2 regions of the Streptomyces cyslabdanicus genome follow, and region 2 is predicted to be linked to the other one. Evidence: riboswitches for the same ligand, from Rfam matches in the RefSeq annotation. Region 2 holds a riboswitch; the other holds the start of a gene.
The links. A riboswitch is a leader RNA that binds a small molecule or an ion and turns the genes downstream of it on or off. The one in region 2 is predicted to bind S-adenosylmethionine.

Region 1: it holds a riboswitch for S-adenosylmethionine, as region 2 does, so the genes downstream of both, thrC (threonine synthase) here and ACTYVM_RS01760 (aminotransferase class V-fold PLP-dependent enzyme) in region 2, are expected to answer to the same signal.

What each region holds. Positions count from the first base shown of each region.
Region 1 is NZ_JBQRUW010000028.1:133,396-140,187, reverse strand. It holds gene otsB (trehalose-phosphatase) at 1-108, shown strand, start outside; gene ACTYVM_RS17750 (alpha,alpha-trehalose-phosphate synthase (UDP-forming)) at 163-1,593, opposite strand; gene ACTYVM_RS17745 (glucosyl-3-phosphoglycerate synthase) at 1,677-2,648, opposite strand; SAM riboswitch class I at 2,805-2,973, shown strand; gene thrC (threonine synthase) at 2,992-4,275, shown strand; gene ACTYVM_RS17735 (MoaD/ThiS family protein) at 4,272-4,547, shown strand; gene ACTYVM_RS17730 (cold-shock protein) at 4,978-5,181, shown strand; gene groL (chaperonin GroEL) at 5,727-6,792, shown strand, end outside.
Region 2 is NZ_JBQRUW010000002.1:255,072-261,863, forward strand. It holds gene ACTYVM_RS01740 (NYN domain-containing protein) at 1-180, opposite strand, end outside; gene ACTYVM_RS01745 (hypothetical protein) at 246-485, opposite strand; gene ACTYVM_RS01750 (rhomboid family intramembrane serine protease) at 664-1,416, shown strand; gene ACTYVM_RS01755 (Lrp/AsnC family transcriptional regulator) at 1,413-1,694, shown strand; gene ACTYVM_RS01760 (aminotransferase class V-fold PLP-dependent enzyme) at 1,768-3,141, opposite strand; SAM riboswitch class IV at 3,315-3,431, opposite strand; gene trpD (anthranilate phosphoribosyltransferase) at 3,517-4,581, opposite strand; gene qcrB (cytochrome bc1 complex cytochrome b subunit) at 4,761-6,422, opposite strand; gene qcrA (cytochrome bc1 complex Rieske iron-sulfur subunit) at 6,419-6,792, opposite strand, start outside.

The DNA of each region.
Region 1 (6,792 bases), on a different contig from region 2:
AGCGGCAGCACGGAGGTCATGGCGGTGTCGGAGCGGGCCGACCTGGTGGTGGACGGCCCGGCCGGGGTGGTGGCCCTGCTGCGGAACCTGGCGGACCACCTCGCCTAGCTCGCCCGGCTCGACTGTCCGCCCGTCCGACTGTCCGCCCGTCCGCTCGGTCGGTCAGCCGCCCAGCGCCTTCAGCTGGTCCAGGAACCACTGAGCGGGCGGCAGTGCGGTCGCGGCGGCGGCCAGCCGCTTCGTCCGCTCCGCCCGCTCGGGGCCCGGCATGCTCAGCGCCCGGTGCAGGGCCCCGGCCGTGCCCACCACGTCGTACGGATGGACGACGACCGCGTCCTCGCCCAGCTCCGCGTACGCCCCCGCCTCCCGCGACAGCACCAGGGCGCACCCCGCGTCGGAGACGACCGGCACCTCCTTGGCGACCAGGTTCATCCCGTCCCGGATGGGGTTGACCAGCGCCACGTCGGCGATCCGGTACGCCGCGAGCGACCGCGCGAAGTCGTCCTCCACGTGGAGCAGGACCGGGGTCCAGCCGGGCGTCCCGTACCGCGCGTTGATCTCCTCGGCCACCCGCCGCACCTGCTCCGTGTACTCCCGGTACACCGCGAGGTCCTGCCGCGAGGGGTAGGCGAACGCCACGTGCACCACCCGCTCGCGCCACTCCGGGCGCTCCTGAAGCAGCTCCCGGTACGCGTACAGCCCCCGCACGATGTTCTTGGACAGCTCGGTCCGGTCCACCCGCACGATCGTCCGGCGCGGGCTCCCGTCCGGACCGGCGCCGATCTCCTCGCGCAGCGCCGCCATCCGCTCCTCGACGTCGGCCCGGTGCGACCGCTCCCGCAGGAACTCCCCGTCCGCGCCCAGCCCGTGCACCCCGATCCGGGTGCCCCCGAGCCCGCCGACGAGCGCGTCGCAGCACCCGGTGAACGCGTCCGCCCACCGCTGGGTGAGGAAGCCCAGCCGGTCCGCGCCCAGCATCCCGCGCAGCACCTGCTCGGCGATGTCGTCGGGGAGGATCCGGAAGTAGTCCGCGGGCGCCCACGGCGTGTGCGAGAAGTGCCCGATGCGCACATCCGGCCGGAAATCGCGCAGCATCCCCGGCACGAGCGCCAGGTGGTAGTCCTGGACCACCACGGCCGCCCCTTCGGCGGCCTCCTGAGCCAGCGCCTCGGCGAAGGCCAGGTTGTAGGCCTCGTAGGACGTCCAGCGGCGGCGGAACTCCGCGTCGAAGACCGGCTCCAACGGGGTCTGGTACAGCATGTGGTGGACGAACCACAGCACCGAGTTGGCGATGCCGTTGTAGGCGTCGGAGAAGACCTTCGCGTCGATGTCGAGCATCCGCACCCGCTGCCCACCGGTCGCCTCCGAGGGCAGCCGGCGCTCGCCCTCGAAGCGGCGAGCCGCCTCCCGGTCGGCGTCGCTCAGCGCCGCGCACACCCACACCGCGCCCGCCTCCGGGCCGATCGCGGAGAGCCCGGACACCAGCCCCCCGCCTCCGCGCCGGGAGTGGAGCGAGCCGTCCTCGCGCACCCTGTACGAAACCGGGCCGCGGTTGGACGCGACCAGTACCTCGGCACCGTGCGTAGAAGCCATACGCCTCAACCTAGCCCGGCCCCGAAACACTCAAACGTACGGTTCCGCTTCGTAGCCGCCGGAATGCGGGCGAGGCCGGTGTTTCACGCCACCCGCCGGGCCGCGTACTCCGCGATCTCGGCCATCGGCGGACGCTCCTCGGTGTCCACGCGGTACGTCCGCGGCTCGAAGCCGTTCTCGCCGCGCTCGAACTGGGTGAGCCGGGGGCGCACGAGGTGGCCCCGGGCCAGGCGCAGCTGGGCGGTGCGGTAGATCGCGGCGGCCATCCGGCCGAGCGCCTGCCCGTCCTGGTGCCGGTGCCTGCGCACCCCGACGTCGACCTGGGCGAGCGCGTCCAGACCCACCAGGTGCAGCGCGTCGACCAGCATGCCCAGTTCGACGCCGTAGCCGACCGGGAAGGGCAGCTGTTCGAGCAGGGAGCGGCGGGCCGCGTACTCGCCGCCGAGCGGCTGCACGAAGCCGGCCAGCTGCGGCCAGTGCAGGTTGAGCAGCGGGCGTGCCACCAGCTCGGTGACCCGCCCGCCCTGCCCGGCCGCGGCCGAGGCGGAGGCGTCCTGGCCGGGCACGGTGAAGGGGCGGTCGTACATCGCCTTGACGAGGTCGACGTCGCGTTCGGTGAGCAGCGGGCCGACGATGCCGGTGACGAAGTCGGAGGAGAACTCGCGCAGATCGGCGTCGACGAAGCAGATGACGTCCCCGCGGGTGACGAGCAGGGAGCGCCACAGGACCTCGCCCTTGCCCGGCACGGCCGGCAGGCGGGGCAGGATCTCGTCGCGGTGCACCACCCGGGCGCCCGCGGCGGCGGCCACCTCGGAGGTGCGGTCGGTGGAGCCCGAGTCGACGACGACGATCTCGTCGACGAGCGGTGCCCGTTCCACGAGGTCGCGGCGGATCACCGAGACGATGTCGCCGACCGTCGCCTCCTCGTTCAGCGCGGGCAGCACCACGGAGACCGACTGACCGGTGCGCTGCTTGGCCGCCAGGACCTGGTGGAGCGGCCGGTCGGCCACGGACCAGGAGCGGCTGGCCAGCCAGCGCTCGACTTCTTCCAGCACGGTCGGCGGCTCCTCACTGCTGTCTCACGGTGTCGTCCCGCAGAGTCGTCTCGCGCTTCGGACGACCGTCTCCACCCTTGTGGCCTTCCGTTACAGTCTGAACAACGCGGACGACCATCCCATGCCGGGGGTCGCCTCCGCGTCACAACCGCATACCGCTCATCCAGAGGGGCAGAGGGACACGGCCCGATGAAGCCCCGGCAACCCTCCAGCCGGTTCTCGTGACACCGCTGTGCGCGCACAGCGGATCGTCTTCGCGAGGCTCCCGGCTAGGGAAGGTGCCAAATCCGTCTCACGGCGAGATGCGTCGTGAGGAAGATGAGGAGAAAGGGCCTCGCCTCACATGGCTGTGCAGACCGTCGCAAGCAGCACCGACTCCACCGTAGACCTCGGCCCCGCCGCCGCGCTGAGCTGCCGCGAGTGCGGCCACCGCGTCCCGCTCGGCCCGGTCTTCGCCTGCGAGGAGTGTTTCGGCCCGCTGGAGATCGCCTACGACTTCTCGGCCCACGACGCCGAGGAGTTGCGCAAGAGGATCGAAGCGGGCCCCGCGAACATCTGGCGCTACGCGCCGCTGCTGCCCGTCCCCGCGGACGTCGCAGGCAAGCCGAACCTGAACCCGGGCTGGACCAAGCTCGTCCGGGCCGACCGCCTCGCCCGCGAACTGGGGGTGACCGGCGGGCTGTACGTGAAGGACGACTCCGGCAACCCGACGCACTCCTTCAAGGACCGCGTGGTCGCCCAGGCGCTGGAAGCGGCCCGCGCCTTCGGCTACACCACGCTCTCCTGCTCCTCGACCGGCAACCTGGCCGGCGCCGTCGGCGCCGCGGCCGCCCGCGCCGGACTGCGCTCGTGCGTGTTCATCCCGCACGACCTGGAGCAGGGCAAGATCGTGATGGCCGCGGTCTACGGCGGCGAACTCGTCGGCATCGAGGGCAACTACGACGACGTCAACCGCTTCTGCTCCGAACTGATCGGCGATCCGGCCGGCGAGGGCTGGGGCTTCGTCAACGTCAACCTGCGGCCGTACTACGCCGAGGGCTCCAAGACGCTGGCGTACGAGATCTGCGAGCAGCTCGGCTGGCGGCTGCCGGACCAGATCGTCGTGCCGATCGCGTCCGGCTCCCAGCTCACCAAGATCGACAAGGGGCTGCGGGAGCTGATCGAGCTCGGGCTGGTCGAGGACAGGCCGTACAAGATCTTCGGCGCCCAGGCCGAGGGCTGCTCGCCGGTGTCCACCGCCTTCAAGGCAGGACACGACGTCGTGCGCCCGCAGAAGCCGGACACGATCGCCAAGTCCCTGGCCATCGGCAACCCGGCCGACGGCCCGTACGTCCTGGACATCGCGCGCCGCACCGGCGGCGCGGTGGAGGACGTGACCGACGAGCAGATCGTCGACGCGATCAGGCTGCTGGCGCGGACCGAGGGCATCTTCGCCGAGACCGCGGGCGGGGTGACGGTCGGCGTCACGAAGAAGCTGGTCGAGAACGGCGTCCTCGACCCGACGAAGACCACCGTTGTCCTCAACACCGGCGACGGACTGAAGACGCTGGACGCGGTGGCCGGTACCGGCCTGACCGCGACGATCCGTCCGACCCTGGACTCCTTCCGAGAGGCTGGCCTGGCATGAGCGTGACCGTTCGCATCCCCACCATCCTGCGCACCTACACCGGCGGCCGGGCCGAGGTGGACGCCGAGGGCGCGACCCTGGCCGACGTCATCTCGGACCTGGAGAAGAACCACACGGGCATCGCCGCACGGGTCCTGGACGACCAGGGCAAGCTGCGCCGCTTCGTCAACGTCTACGTCAACGACGACGACGTCCGGTTCGAGCAGGGGCTCGAGACGGCCACCCCGGACGGCGCGGGCGTCTCGATCATCCCGGCGGTGGCCGGCGGCTGATCATCACCTTCGGTCATTGCGGTCACGCAGAGTTCACCGAGTTGCCCCTTCCGTGAGAGAAGCGGAGGGGGCAATTCTGTGTGATTGAGCGCGGTAGAGTTGGGGAACGCGCCCTCGAACTCGGAATCCGGGGCCATGGATTCCTGCCGCGGACCCGGTAAGAAGTAGCCAAACTCTGCGAGCCTTTTGCGGCATTTGCCTTGTTTATGAGGCCCGACTTGCCCTGAGTTCACGTGAATTCTTCCAATATTCCGGACCGCGTGCGTCCAGATTTCTCGTCCGATTGACCTGTTGCAGACGGCAGTTGGACAGATACATTCAGCCGCGGTCGACGCGTTCCGGCGCACGCCCCCGATCCACGGGGGGTGAGGTCTGACCCGGGTCCGCGAAGTGTGGATCTGTGCAAGGGCCAGTAATAGGGGAGTTGGGCATGGCTCAGGGCACCGTCAAGTGGTTCAACGCGGAGAAGGGGTACGGCTTCATCGCGGTCGACGGTGGTGCGGACGTTTTCGTCCACTACAGCGCGATCCAGATGGACGGCTACCGCTCGCTGGAAGAGGGTCAGCGGGTCGAGTTCGAGATCTCGCAGGGTCAGAAGGGTCCGCAGGCCGACATGGTCCGCGTCTCGGCCTGAATCGCGCGACCACCGCAAGCGACGTTCTTCTTCGGAAGGGCCCGCACCTCCGCTGCCGGGGTGCGGGCCCTTCGCCGTGCCCGCGCGCCGCGCGTCCGTGCGCCCGCACGGCCGCACGGCGCGCCACGCCCGAGTCGGCGCACCGTGCGCTTCTGTGGCCGCCCCGTCGGGTTCGCGCGGCCGCGTGCTCCTGCGGCCTGCCTCGCCCGCCCCGCCCGTGTTGGCACAGCCGCGCGCTTCCCGCGGCCCGCCGTGTCCGTGTTCGCGCCCGGCTGAGTCCCCTCGCCGCCCCGAAGGCGCTTGCGCCCACCCGTCACCCGACCACCACCCCTCATCGAGCCCGCTTCGCGGGCGCACCTTGCACTCGAGGGGGTCGAGTGCTAATCATTGGCGTTAGCACTCTGAAGGTGAGAGTGACAACGAGGACCGGGTCGGTGAGGCCCGCAGGCCGGGTGGGGCAAGGAACCACTGGTCGGCGAGCCGTCCGTCGCGGGCGCGGGCGCGGTCCGAAGGAATCACCCCCAGTCCTGGAGGGACCACTTCACATGGCCAAGATCATCGCGTTCGACGAGGAGGCGCGGCGAGGCCTCGAGCGCGGCATGAACCAGCTCGCGGACGCCGTCAAGGTGACCCTCGGCCCCAAGGGCCGCAACGTCGTCCTCGAGAAGAAGTGGGGCGCCCCCACGATCACCAACGACGGTGTCTCCATCGCCAAGGAGATCGAGCTCGAGGACCCGTACGAGAAGATCGGCGCCGAGCTGGTCAAGGAAGTCGCCAAGAAGACGGACGACGTCGCCGGTGACGGTACGACCACCGCGACCGTGCTCGCCCAGGCCCTGGTCAAGGAAGGCCTGCGCAACGTCGCCGCCGGTGCCAACCCGATGGCCCTGAAGCGCGGTATCGAGAAGGCCGTCGAGGCCGTCTCCGCCGCCCTGCTCGACCAGGCCAAGGAGGTCGAGACCAAGGAGCAGATCGCCTCCACCGCCTCCATCTCCGCCGCCGACACCCAGATCGGCGAGCTGATCGCCGAGGCCATGGACAAGGTCGGCAAGGAAGGCGTCATCACCGTCGAGGAGTCGCAGACCTTCGGTCTCGAGCTCGAGCTCACCGAGGGCATGCGCTTCGACAAGGGCTACATCTCCGCCTACTTCGCGACCGACATGGAGCGCATGGAGGCGTCGCTCGAGGACCCGTACATCCTCATCGCCAACTCCAAGATCTCCTCGGTCAAGGACCTGCTCCCGCTCCTGGAGAAGGTCATGCAGTCGGGCAAGCCGCTGCTGATCATCGCCGAGGACGTCGAGGGCGAGGCCCTGTCGACCCTGGTCGTCAACAAGATCCGCGGCACCTTCAAGTCCGTCGCCGTCAAGGCCCCGGGCTTCGGCGACCGCCGCAAGGCCATGCTCGGCGACATCGCCATCCTCACGGGCGGCGAGGTCATCTCCGAGGAGGTCGGCCTCAAGCTGGAGAACGCGACCCTGGACCTCCTGGGCCGCGCCCGCAAGGTCGTCATCACCAAGGACGAGACCACCATCGTCGACGGTGCCGGCTCCACCGACCAGGTCGCGGGCCGCGTGAACCAGATCCGCGCCGAGATCGAGAACAGCGACT
Region 2 (6,792 bases):
CCGGCGGCTGGGCGTGAACCGGGCGTACTGCCGCAGCTGCGCGGGCAGCTCGACGAACGTCAGTGCCCCGAAGGCGTCGGAGACGATCTGGACGACCCGGCGGCGCACCCCGTCGGGCAGCGGACGATCGAGCACCTCGGCGGCGCCGTCGCCCGGCTCCCCGCCTTGTGTCTCCACCATCCGTCACCCCAATGCATCAAAGCCGTGCGGCCCCCGCAGGGGTCACCTGTGCGGGCCCGCTCCGCTCAGGAGCCGGTGCCCGGCCTGTCCACGAGTTCCACCTGGTCCACCGCGTTGCACCAGCGGCAACGCACCGACTCGATCGTCTCACTGACCACCTCGCGCTCCTCGACCTGCGGCTCTCCGGCCAGATCGAGGTGGACGTACTCGACGACCTTCGACGAGCGGGTCACGTCGAAACGGGTGAGGTTGCCGCACAGGGTGCAGCGCCACCGCGTCGTGGCGGTCGGCAGGGGAACCGTCATCGTGACTGTTCGCTTCCTTCTGAGTCCGTGTCTCTGTCTGCATCGGTGTCCGTGAAGCGCCAGCTTCCCTGGGCGTGTGGCACGTAACCCTACGGCCTGGCGGTGACTCGGCGCCGGTCCGTCCACGGCGGCGAGGCGGTCTGTGCGGTTGCGTCCCGGTACGCCATGCTCTGTGCACATGATCGGCAACAGGTACGCGGTAGCTGCCCGGGCGATCAGGGCGGCCCGGGCGGTACGGGGCATGCAGGCGCCGGTGACGTGCGCCCTGATCGTCCTGTGCTGCCTCGTCTTCGTGGCCGGCCCCGCGTCGGGCCTCAATCCCTCCTACGGCACCGGGGACTCGCTGGTGCTCGCCCAGCGGGCCTACTTCCAGCGGTGGGGCGTGATCCCCGCCGATCTGTTCACCGGCTCACCGCGGGCCGCCCTCACCCCCGCGACGGCCCTGTTCGTGCACGGCAGCTGGGTGCACCTGCTCGGCAACATGCTCTTCCTCCACGTCTTCGGGGCGATGACCGAGGAGCGCATGGGCCGCGTCCGGTTCGCGCTGTTCTACGTCGGCTGCGGCTACCTGGCCCTGGCGGGCTACGCGGTCGCCAACGCGGATTCCGGGCAGAGCCTGGTCGGGGCCTCGGGCGCGATCTCGGCGGTCCTCGGCGCGTTTCTCCACCTGTTCCCCAGCGCGCGGGTGACCAGTCTCTTCCCGTTCCTGTTCTTCCTGCCCCTGCGTTTTCCCGCGTGGGTCGTGCTGCCCTTCTGGGCGGCCCTGCAGTGGCTGTCCGCCGACCACGCGGCCGACGGACCGCAGGTCGCCTACCTGGCCCACGTGGTGGGCTTCACCCTGGGCTTCGCCTGCGCGTGGGTCTGGTTCGGCCGGAAGACTAGAGTGAGGGCCGCCCCTGCTCCGGCCCCCGAGGGAGAGAACCAGCCGTGATCACCGCGATCGTCCTCATCAAGACCAGCGTGGACCGGATCCCCGAGATCGCCGAGCAGATCGCCTCACTGGACTCGGTCAGCGAGGTCTTCTCCGTCACCGGCACGTACGACCTGATCGCCATGGTCCGGGTGCGGCAGCACGAGGACCTGGCGGAGGTCATCCCGGGGCGGATCAGCAAGATCCCGGGCGTCGAGGGGACGGACACGCACGTGGCCTTCCGCACCTACTCGCAGCACGACCTGGAGGCGGCGTTCGCCATCGGCCTGGACTCCTGACCGGCCCCGGGCTCCGTGGATCCTGGTGGGTCCTGTCGTCACGTTCCCCTGACGACAGGACCCGGCGGGCGGATCACACCGCGGGGACGCAGCGGCCGTCCTCCGTGCGGTACGTCCACTTCGCGCCGTCCCTGACCAGTTCCCGCACCGCCGCGACGAAGCGGTCCACGTGCTCGTCGGGCGTGCCCGCGCCGAAGCTCACGCGGATGGCGTTGAGGGACTTCTCGCCCGGGGCCGCCTCGGGCGCTCCGCACTCGCCCTGACTCTGCGGATCGCCGCCCAGAAGGGTGCGGACCAGGGGGTGGGCGCAGAAGAGGCCGTCGCGGACGCCGATGCCGTACTCGGCGGAGAGGGCGGCGGCGAAGTGGGAGCTGTTCCAGCCCGCCACGACGAAGGAGAGCACGCCGACCCGCGGGGCGTCGTCGCCGAACAGGGAGAGCACCCTGACCTCGGGCACCTCGGCGAGCCCCGCCCGCACCCTGCGGATCAGGTACCGCTCGCGCGCGACGAGGTCGTCGAAGCCGGCCTCGGTCAGCGCCGTGCAGGCCGAGGCGAGGGCGTAGGCGCCGATGACGTTCGGGGAGCCGGCCTCGTGGCGGGCGGCCGACTCGTGCCAGCGCACGTCCACGGACCCGTCCGCGCGCCGCGCCACCGTGCGGCTCGCGCCGCCGCCCGCGAGGTACGGCTCGGCCTCGCGCAGCCAGTCGGCGCGGCCGGCCAGGACGCCGGAGCCGAAGGGGGCGTACAGCTTGTGCCCGGAGAAGGCGACCCAGTCGACGTCGAGGTCGCGGACGGACACCGGGTGGTGCGGGGCGAGCTGGGCGGCGTCCAGGACGATCCGGGCGCCGTGCGCGTGGGCGGCGGCGGCCAGCTCGCGTACGGGCCACAGCTCGCCGGTGACGTTCGAGGCGCCGGTGACGCACACCAGGGCCGGACCGTGGGGGTCGCGGTCGGCCAGGGCCCGCTCCAGGATCGCCACGGCCCGCTCCGGGGTGCGCGGGGCGTCGAGGTAGGTCACCCGCGCGTCCCGCCACGGAAGCAGCGAGGCGTGGTGCTCGGTCTCGAAGACGAAGACCTGGCAGTGGGCGGGCAGCGCGCGGGCGAGCAGGTTGAGGGAGTCGGTGGTGGACCGGGTGAAGACGACCTGGTCCTCCGCACGGCAGTCGAGGAACTCCGCGACGGTCCACCGGGCGTTCTCGAACAGGTCGGTGGAGAGCTGGGAGAGGTAGCCGGCGCCGCGGTGGACGCTGCCGTAGTACGGCGCGTACGCCGCCACGTCGTCCCAGACCCGCTGGAGGGCCGGCGCGCTGGCCGCGTAGTCGAGTGCCGCGTAGGTGACCTCCCCACCGGTGACGAGCGGCACGGTGACGTCCCGGCCCAGCACGGGCAGCGGCTCCGGGATGTCACGGCGAACGGACTGGTCGGCGGCAACGGTGGACACGGACATGGGTGAACTCCCGTGGAAGCAGGCGGCATCGCCACGCGAGCGGGTACGGCTCGAGCGTGGAGAACCGTGAAGAAGGGTGAAAGGGGGATGCGGAGGCGGGGCTCTACGCCCTAACGCATTCGCTTGCTCACGGGAGGCTCCCTCGTACGACCAGGACCCCTGGTGACGCGAGGGGTCCGCGCTTGCCGTAGGCCTCGCTGCCTACGGCCTGGTCTTCACCCGGGGCACCCCGCCACGGACGGAGGGTTGCCGGACAGCCGGCCGGGGCCACATGGCTGTCACTCATGACCTGGTTCAGCATCCTGCCACACGGTCTTCCACGCGCAAGGCGCGGTCCGGATCGTGGACCGCGCCCTGCGGCGGGAGGTTCGGGGCTCAGGCGTTGCTGGCGGCCACCCAGCGCTCCAGCGTGCGCTTGGCGGACCCGGAGTCGATCGACTCCGCCGCGCGGTCCATACCGGCCCGGATCTGCTCGGCGAGGGAGCCAGGGCCCGGCCGCAGGGCCACCAGCGCCGCCGCGGAGTTCAGCAGGACGGCGTCCCGTACGGGCCCCTGCTCGCCGTCCAGCAGGCGCCGGGCCACCTCGGCGTTGTACGAGGCGTCCCCGCCGCGCAGCGCCTCCACGGGCACCAGCGCGATGCCGACGTCCCGCGGGTCGAAGCGCTCCTGGGTCACCTTGCCGTCCCGGACGATCCAGACCTGGGAGGTGGCGGTCGTGGTGAGCTCGTCGAGGCCGTCGTCGCCCCGGAAGACCAGGGAGGAGTGGCCGCGCTCGGCGAAGACACCGGCGACGACCGGTGCCATGCGCGGGTCCGCGACCCCCACGGCCTGGGCCCGCACCCTGGCCGGGTTGGTCAGCGGGCCGAGCACGTTGAAGACCGTACGGATGGCGAGCTGGCCGCGGGCGGCGCCCGCGTGGCGCAGCGCCGGGTGGAACTTGATCGCGAAGCAGAAGGTGATTCCGGCTTCCTGCGCGACCTCGGCCACCCGCCGCGGCGTCAGCTCCAGATTGACGCCGAGCTTCTCCAGCACGTCGGAGGCCCCGGAGGCGGAGGACGCGGCCCGGTTGCCGTGCTTGACGACACTGGCGCCCGTACCGGCCACGACGATCGAGGACATGGTGGAGATGTTCACGGTCTTGGCGCCGTCTCCGCCGGTACCGACGATGTCGACGGTCGCGCCGGGCACCTCGATCACGTTGGCGTGCTCGTACATGGTGCGGACCAGGCCGGTGATCTCCTCGACCGTCTCGCCCTTGGCCCGCAGGGCCACCACGAACCCGGCGATCTGCGCGTCGGTCGCCTCACCGCGCATGATCAGGTCCATCGCCCACGCGGTCTCGTCGGCGGTGAGGTTCCGGCCGTCCAGCAGGCCGTTCAGCAGGGCGGGCCAGGAACGGCCCGCCGCGGTGTTGCCTCCTGCGGGGGTCACAGCGTTCATCTGCCGCTCCTGGGTCGGTGTCCCGTACTGCGGGGACGCACGTCTCGAACAGGTCCACCCTATCCAGCCCCCGGCAGCGCGAAGGGCCCCGTCCGGATGGGGGTACCCCCTGCTCCTTAAGAGCTTGGGGGAGGACGGGGCCCTTCGACCGTGGCGTGGCGACGCTCAGCGGTCAGTGATCAGTGGTGGCCGTGGCCGCTCGTGATCTCCTTGTACTCCTCGACGGTCGGCTTCTGGATCTGGTTGTCCTCGCCGTAGTACGCGTTGCTGAGCTTGGCGCGCAGCTTCTGCGTGCCCTTGATCTTGCGCTCGACGCCGTTCTTGTCGACCGTCGGGCCGACCTGGGCCGGCTCGTACTGGTCGTGCGCCGTGAGCGTGTAGAGCTGCTCCTGGCTGAGCGGCTCGTGGACCTCGATGAACTCACCGTGCGGCAGGCGCTTGATGATGCCGGTCTCGCGACCGTGCAGCACCTTCTCCTTGTCGCGGCGCTGGAGGCCGAGGCAGATCCGCTTGGTGACGACGAACGCGATGACCGGTCCGACGAAGAAGCCGATCCGGACGAACCAGGTGACCGCGTTGATCGACAGGTGGAAGTGCGTGGCCCACAGGTCGTTGCCGCCGCCGACCAGCGTGATCATGTACATCGTGATCCAGGCGACACCGAACGCCGTACGCGTCGGGGCGTTGCGCGGGCGGTCCAGGATGTGGTGCTCGCGCTTGTCGCCGGTGATCCAGGACTCGATGAACGGGTAGACCGCCAGCGCCGCCAGGACCAGGCCGAAGAGGACCAGCGGGATGAACACGCCCAGGACCAGCGTGTGGCCCCAGAAGTCGACCTCCCAGCCCGGCATGAAGCGGACCAGACCCTCGGCGAAGCCCATGTACCAGTCGGGCTGGGCGCCGGTGGACACCTGGTCCGGACGGTACGGGCCGATCACCCAGATCGCGTTGATCTCCACGACCGCCGCGATGATCGCGAGGACACCGAAGACCAGGAAGAAGAAGCCGCCGGCCTTGGCCATGTACACCGGCAGCAGCGGCATGCCGACGACGTTCTTGTTGCTCTTGCCGGGGCCCGCGAACTGCGTGTGCTTGTGGTAGAAGACCAGGATCAGGTGGGCGACCACCAGACCCAGCATGATGCCCGGCAGCAGCAGGATGTGGATCGAGTAGAACCGCGCCACGAAGTCGTGGCCGGGGAACTCGCCGCCGAAGAGGAAGTACGAGATGTACGTGCCGACGATCGGCATGGACAGGATCGCACCCTCGGTGAAGCGGACACCGGTGCCGGAGAGCAGGTCGTCCGGGAGCGAGTAACCGGTGAAGCCGGTGAACATGCCCAGGGCGAACAGCAGGAAGCCGAACAGCCAGTTGATCTCACGCGGCTTGCGGAACGCGCCGGTGAAGAACACGCGCATCATGTGCACGAACATGCCGGCCAGGAAGATCAACGCGGCCCAGTGGTGGATCTGCCGGATGAGCAGACCACCGCGCACCTCGAAGGAGATGTGCATGGTCGAGTTGAACGCCTCGGACACCAGCTGACCCTGCAGCGGGACGTACGAGCCGTTGTACACCACCTCGCTCATCGAGGGGTGGAAGAACAGCGTCAGGTACACACCCGTGAGGATGATGATGATGAAGCTGTACAGGCAGACTTCACCCAACATGAACGACCAGTGGTCGGGGAAGATCTTGCGCATGTTGGCCTTGGCCAGGGAGTAGATCCCGAGCCGGCCGTCGGCCCAGTCGGCGATCCGCTCGCCGGCCGGTGCCTGCCCGCGGGAGCGGCCCGCCCCGTCGGCGGCAGACGGATTCGTGTTGGCTGCTGAAGTACTCATCCGCGCTCCCAGAATGCAGGACCGACGGGCTCCTCGAAGTCGCCGAGCGCCTGGAGGTAACCCTCGCTGTCCACGCCGATGCGCAGCTGCGGCAGAGCGTGGCCGGCGGGGCCGAAGATCACTCGGGCGCCGTCGGAGAGGTCGAAGGTGGACTGGTGGCACGGGCACAGGGCGTGGTGCGTCTGCTGCTCGTACAGGGAGATCGGGCAACCCACGTGGGTGCAGATCTTCGAGAAGGCGACGATGCCCTCGTGTCCCCAGTCGAGTTCGCGCTTGTCCTTGATGTCGGCCGGCTCGAGCCGGATGATCATCAGGGCCGCCTTCGCGATCTCGTTGGAGAAGTCCTCGTCCGTCTCCTTCAGACCGTCCG